DNA from 2 places in the Ewingella sp. C233 genome. Region 2 is predicted to be linked to the other one. Evidence: predicted binding sites of a transcription regulator. Region 2 holds the regulator's gene; the other holds the start of a gene.
What was found. Region 2 encodes CRP, which controls carbon source genes, mostly activating them, when cyclic AMP is high. Its sites were predicted from a motif close to ATGTGANNNNNNTCACAT; they were not measured.
Positions count from the first base shown of each region.

Region 1: the regulator CRP is predicted to act here: its motif matches at 1,956-1,973, upstream of ACZRKO_RS06095 (arabinose ABC transporter substrate-binding protein).

Region 1 covers NZ_JBUZRI010000001.1:1,339,902-1,343,378, reverse strand. Annotated here, with positions in the region: gene araG (L-arabinose ABC transporter ATP-binding protein AraG) at 1-587, opposite strand, end outside; gene ACZRKO_RS06095 (arabinose ABC transporter substrate-binding protein) at 697-1,680, opposite strand; gene ACZRKO_RS06090 (ribulokinase) at 2,093-3,477, shown strand, end outside.
Region 2 covers NZ_JBUZRI010000004.1:22,551-26,027, reverse strand. Annotated here, with positions in the region: gene ACZRKO_RS17745 (YccS/YhfK family putative transporter) at 1-1,557, opposite strand, end outside; gene crp (cAMP-activated global transcriptional regulator CRP) at 1,652-2,284, opposite strand; gene ACZRKO_RS17735 (OsmC family protein) at 2,645-3,052, shown strand; gene ACZRKO_RS17730 (LysR substrate-binding domain-containing protein) at 3,057-3,477, opposite strand, start outside.

The sequences.
Region 1 (3,477 bases), on a different contig from region 2:
TCGCGGGCCGACAGCGAACTGGTCGGTTCATCGAAGGCAATGATTTTGGCATTACGCGCCAGCGCCTTGGCGATCTCCACCATCTGCCACTGCCCGATAGACAGGTATTTCAGTGGGGTATCCGGGTCGATATCCAGCCCCAGATGCTCCAGCTGAATTTTGGCTTCATAGCGCAGCAGTTTGCGGTTCACACAGCCATATTTGCTGGGCAACTGCCCGAGATAGATGTTCTCTGCCACCGTCATTTCCGGCACCAGATGCAGTTCCTGATAAATAATCGCCACACCGGCGTCCAGCGCATCGGTGGTATGAGTAAAACTCACCGGCTGGCCCTTGATGTGGATTTCACCCTGCGAGGGCTGGTAATTACCGCTGAGGATCTTGAGCAGCGTGGATTTCCCTGCGCCGTTCTCGCCCATCAGGGCGTGAATTTGCCCGGCTTTACAGTTAAACGAGATGCCATCCAGCGCTTTCACGCCGGGAAACGTCTTGCCAATATTGTGAAACTCCAGATACGGCACAGCCGCATCAAACGCCGTCAGCGACGGTTTCAGCAGCGAGGCATTGAGTAAGGCTTGCTGAGTCATAGTAGTTACCTGAAGACGAGAAAATGGGGTCCTGATCATTAACGACCAAATCTTTCCTCTGAATACTTCGGGTTGCAGGCAGGCTACAACCCGAAGTATGACGAGGAAATTACATCAGGCCCTTCTTCTTCAACTCCACCTTGAAGTTGTCGCGGGTAATTAAAACAACGTCGGTCACTTCGGTGAATTTCGGTGGCTCAACGCCTTTGGTCACCCACTCATTCAGCATCTGGATACTTTTGTAGCCATGAATGTCCGGGCTTGGCAGCAGGGAACCGTAGAAGCCGGTCTGCGCGCCTTTAGAAAGTTCGTTCACCGCGTCAACACCGTTGATACCGATGCCGATCACGTTCGCCGCTTTAAAGCCCTGTCCTTCGGTGGCACGCACGCCGCCGAGAACGGTATTGTCATTCATGCCGAGGATCAGCCAGTTTTTCACCTGCGGATGTTGTACTAACAGAGAGTTACCGGCATCCAGCGCGCCCGGAATATCGTTAGATTTGGTCGGCACTTTATATATTTGTTTATCCGGGAAACCGGCCGCTTTCAGCGCGTCCATCGCACCAGTGGTACGGCGGCGTGCTGTGTCGAGCTCATCTGCGGTGATGGCCATTACGCCGGTATCCGCCACATTCCAGCCACGTTTTTGCATCTCTTTATACAGTTCCTGCCCCTGACGCTCACCGATTTTGGTGGCGGCCATCATCACTAACGGGACCTCTTCCATCGGTTTGCCTTTGGCATTCACAAACTGGTCATCGACCTGAATCACTTTCATATCGTAGCTGCGGGCTTTCGCCATAATGGCCGGTCCCAGACGCGGATCCGGCGTACAAATCACAAATCCTTTTGCCCCGTTGGCCGCCAGACTGTCGATAGCGTTCAGCGTTTTTTCGCCATCCGGTACTGCAATTTTGATCACCTGGAAGTTCAGATCCTTGCCTGCTTTATCCGCGAACTTCCATTCAGTCTGAAACCACGGCTCTTCCGGTTGTTTAACCAGAAAGCCCAGCTTCATGGTCTCCGCCATAGCTGAATGTGACATAACGACAGCAAAACCTGCCATCGCTAACGCCTTAGTGAATTTATGCATGATGTTCTCCGACTTTTATTGTTGTCGCTCGCGACGTTGCGTCGAAATCTCTCAGCTCAGTCGCGGCGTGAAAACGTTCTCAGTAGGGTGAAACCAAAAAGCGAACCTGCTTTCATCTGCCTTATAACGGCGTTTTGTGGACAAGATCGCTCTTTTTGCTAAACAGGACGGGGACAGTTTTAACGGGAAATTAACGCTGGAAGGTAGAGCGCTATCACACTTGGGGATTACAGCAGGATCGTGCATAGATATAGCGATTTTAGCCAACCGTTAACTTTTGACTAACCTCACATAAACATCATGAGGAGCAGGATTGTACATACTTGTAGCTAACGCCTCCTCACGCAACACGCTCACCCACGCACAGGATATTCAGCAGACATATTTCATCTATATCTTGGGAGTGAGAAGAATGACGCAAGGTGCAATTGCTCTTGGTCTGGATTTTGGCAGCGACTCCGTACGCGTGCTGGCCGTGGACTGCCAGAGCGGTGCAGAGATCGACACCGACGTGGTTTACTACCCGCGCTGGCAGGAAGGTCTGTTCTGCAACGCCGCGCAGAATCAGTTCCGCCATCATCCGCGTGACTATATAGAAGCGATGGAACAGGCGATTGTGAATCTGGTGGAGCGCCTTGGTAGCGATCGTTGCGCGAAGATTATCGGCATCGGCGTGGATTCCACCGGTTCCACCCCGGCGCCGGTGGATGCACAGGGCCAGGTGCTGGCACTGCGTCCCGAATTTGAAAACAACCCGAACGCCATGTTCGTGTTATGGAAAGACCACACCGCGATTGAAGAAGCCGAGGAGATTAACCGCCTGTGCCGCAGCGGCGACTTCCCCGACTACTCCCGCTACATCGGCGGCGTTTACTCCTCTGAATGGTTCTGGGCCAAAATTCTGCACGTTTCCCGCGAAGACGCCGCCGTGCGCAAGGCCGCGGCCTCCTGGGTTGAACTGTGCGACTGGGTGCCTGCCCTGCTTTCCGGCACCACGGATCCGGCCGATATGGCACGCGGACGCTGCAGCGCCGGGCACAAAATGTTGTGGCACCCGTCCTGGGGCGGCCTGCCGCCGCGTGATTTCTTCACCGCGCTGGACCCGATTTTGGTCGAAAATCTGCCTTATCCGCTGTTTACCGACACCGTCACCGCCGATAAACCGGTCGGTACACTGACTGCCGAATGGGCCCGGCGTCTGGGACTGCCGCAAAGCGTGGTGCTCTCCGGCGGCGCATTCGACTGCCATATGGGTGCCGTCGGCGCCGGTGCGCAGCCTTACACGCTGGTCAAGGTGATCGGTACCTCCACCTGCGACATTCTGATTGCTGACAAAGAGCGAGTGAATGACCGCGCCATCGGCGGGATTTGCGGTCAGGTGGAAGGCAGCGTGGTGCCGGACATGATTGGCATGGAGGCCGGGCAATCGGCGTTCGGCGACATGTACGCTTGGTTCAGCCGCCTGCTGAGCTGGCCGCTGAACCAGGCCATGCATGCCCATCCTGAACTCAAACCGGTTCTTTCCATCCTGCAAAAAAATCTGCTGCCGGATCTCACGGCGGCCTGGGCGGCGAATCCGTCGCTGGATCACCTGCCGCTGGTGCTCGACTGGTTTAACGGACGCCGTACCCCCTTCGCTAACCAGCGTCTGAAAGGGGTGATCACCGACATTAATCTCGGCACCGAAGCGCCGGAGCTGTTTGGCGGATTCATCGCCGCCACCGCCTTTGGTGCGCGCGCCATCATGGAGTGTTTCGAGCAGCAAGATATTCCGGTGGAAAACGTCCTGACGCTGGG
Region 2 (3,477 bases):
GTTCTGGCGCAGCAAACCACTCTGCCACTGCGGCCACAGCCAGAGCGTGCCGCCAAACGCCAGTGCGCAGCCAATCAGGGTATCGATAAGCCGTGGAACGAGAAAATGTGCGCCATTCATCGCCAGCAACTGCAAGGTATAAACAGCGGTGACTGTCATGCCAATCATAGCCAGCCCGTAGTTTTTGCGCAGTACGGTGTAAGACACCACGGTGATCAGCAACATACACAGCAACGTAATGCTTTCGGGCAATTCGAGTTGCAGTAATCCGGCAGCAAGCAGTAAACCTATCAGCGTGCCGAGCGCACGGTGCTGAATGCGTACGCGCGTGGCGTTGTAACCGTTCTGGCTGACCAGCATTACCGTGAGCAAAATCCAGTAAGGTTTTGGCAAATTGAAAAACAGGCCCAGGCTGCTGCCGATGGCCAGTGCCACGCCAAGACGTGCCGCATTGCGCAGCGCCACGGACTTAAACGACAGATAACCTTTCAGCGCCGCCCAGAATGGCAGGCGGTTTTGCGTCTGCATCAGATCGCGTCGGTATAGCGGGCGCTGGGTGCGCAGCAGGCGGGCAATGCGGCTGAAATGGTAATAACAGAACTGGCCGACCGGGTTATCACGGTACCGTGAGGCGATTTTTTCCAGCGCGGCCAGCTCATTCGCCATGGTGAAGCGTTCAGAACGCCGGTGATAAAGAATGTCGTCGGCAATTACCCGCAGACGGGCGGCAATCACCTGGGCGTTACGGCGGATCACGGCTTCGGCGTGGCTCTCTTCCACCAGTTTTTGGACTTCTTCTGGCAGATGCAGGCTGACGGTAATGTGCTCTTGTAAATCCAGTGCGACCTGAAAACGCTGGAATAGCCGTTTGTGCTGATGATGGTGGCCGTTATTGGGCAACATGTGCAGTTGTTGATAGAGCAGGGCGATCAGATCGATGACCTGCTGCTGGCGCTTAAGCAGCGGCGGCAGCGCGGTTTCGGGATCGGTGTGCTGGGTCAGCAGGCTATATTTAGCTTCGAAATAATCCGCCAGTTGCAGATAGAGCTGGCTGAGGCTTTCGCGCATCGGCTGCTCTTCTGACAGCCGGAACCACGCCCAGTTAAACAGCCCGTACCAGGCGGTACCGACGATATACAACAGGGGCGCATGCCAGACAGGCACCACGCCTGCCATGCTGAGTGTGAAGATGGTGGCGACCAGTGCACCGGGCAGCAAACGGGCGTGCAGCGGGCTGATTTCACCCGTCACGCCAAGCACCAGCGCGAACGACAGCATGATAAGCGGGAGCGGAACGTGCCAGTTCACCAGCATCAGTTGCAGCATCAGGCTGCTGAAAGCAAAGAGAGAGCCCCCCACGATCAGGCGTTTGAAAAAGCGCTTATGCGGGGTATCAAGGCCGGAGATATTGCAGCAGGCGGGGACCAGAGAAAATAAGAGTCCCATTTGCAACTGACCGAGCATCCAGCCAATCGCCACAGGAATAGACAGCACCAGCGTCTGGCGCAGGGCATAGTTGACTTCGGGATGGTAAAAAAAACGACGCCATAACGTCATGCGTTGCTTCTTCAGCCGCGCTATCACTGTGTTGTATCCCTATTTCCCAATAAAAACGGCGCGACAGTTGCCTGCCGCGCCGTTTTTCAGGGAATTAACGGGTGCCGTAAACGACAATCGTTTTACCGTGTGCGGAGATCAGGCTCTGATCTTCCAGCATTTTGAGAATGCGACCCACCGTCTCGCGTGAACAACCGACGATTTGACCAATTTCCTGACGGGTGATTTTGATCTGCATACCATCCGGATGGGTCATCGCATCCGGTTGTTTTGCCAGATTCAGCAAGGTTTGCGCGATACGGCCCGTCACGTCGAGGAAGGCGAGGTTACCCACTTTCTCTGAAGTCACTTGCAAGCGTGTCGCCATCTGAGCGGAAAGGCGCATCAGAATGTCCGGATTAACCTGAATCAACTGGCGGAATTTTTTATAAGAAATTTCAGCCACTTCACAGGCAGATTTAGCACGAACCCATGCACTACGTTCCTGCCCTTCTTCGAAGAGTCCCAGCTCGCCGATGAAGTCACCTTGGTTCAGGTAGGAAAGTATCATCTCTTTGCCTTCTTCATCTTTAATCAGGACGGCAACCGACCCTTTCACGATGTAGTAAAGCGTTTCGGCTTTTTCACCTTGGTGAATCAGCGTACTTTTGGAAGGATACTTATGTATATGACAGTGAGACAGGAACCATTCGAGAGTAGGGTCTGTTTGTGGCTTGCCGAGAACCATTAGCTATTATCCTCTGTTGTTATCGCTGCCCAAAATCACAGGGCTCAGAGTTCCCTGTACGGCGTCTTAAAAAGTACGCGCCCTTTTAGCATAAGAACTGTCCAGTAATGCTGCAAGCGGGAGTCGGAGTGAAACAGCGTTATTATTGTTGTTAGCACCGTGGTTTCATGTGAAAACCACAAACCCATCACCGCAATTTACTGAAAAGTGTGTATCGGCTTCGTTTGTAGCACAGGTTTGCGCGGGTGTCTTCTGTTGTCTCGCTTCAGCATGATGGGGATCGGGTTACGTTGCCGGTTTTTGCCTAAAAGGGTAGTCTGAGATAAATTTGGCTGAATATTTATACCAGGAGTAAGGCACATGCAGGCACGGGTAAAATGGGTTGAAGGACTGACGTTTTTGGGTGAATCTGCGTCAGGTCACCAGATTTTGATGGACGGCAATGCGGGCGATAAAGCCCCAAGTCCGATGGAAATGTTGCTGATGTCGGCAGGCGGTTGCAGCGCTATCGACGTCGTCTCTATTTTGCAAAAAGGCCGCAACGATGTGCAGAACTGCGAAGTGAAGCTGACGTCCGAACGCCGTGAAGAAGCGCCGCGTCTGTTCACGCACATCAACCTGCACTTTATTGTGACTGGCAAGAACTTGTCCGACAAAGTCGTCGAGCGCGCGGTGGCGCTTTCTGCTGAAAAATATTGCTCGGTTTCTCTGATGCTGGGGAAAGCCGCATCGATAACGCACAGTTTTGAAGTAGTGGAACCGGAATAAGGCTTTACCAGCGATAAGCCAGACAATGGGCCCGCAGTAAATCCAGAAATCGTCGCGCCGCAAAGGTTAGCGGCGATTTTTGCGAATAGAGTACGCAGTATTCCGCCTGCGGCAGGCTATCGATCGGCAGCAGATGCAATTTGCCCTCTAATCCGAACGGCGCTCCCATCGCCCGCGCCACAATGGTCAGGTAATCCGACTGCAATACCAGATTCAGCCCGCAGACCACAGAGTCGGTGCGCACTGGCATTTCCGCCGACTGATGGTAAAACGTCCCCATCGACAGCTGAAGCTGCTGGTAATAACCCATGTCCGTTTCGGGCAGCACCCAGCGTGCATTCTGCAACGCCTCCAGCGTTGTGGCGTTCTCCAGCGGATGTCCGCGCCGTGCAATAATGCCAAACGACGCGCTGAACAACGGCTCG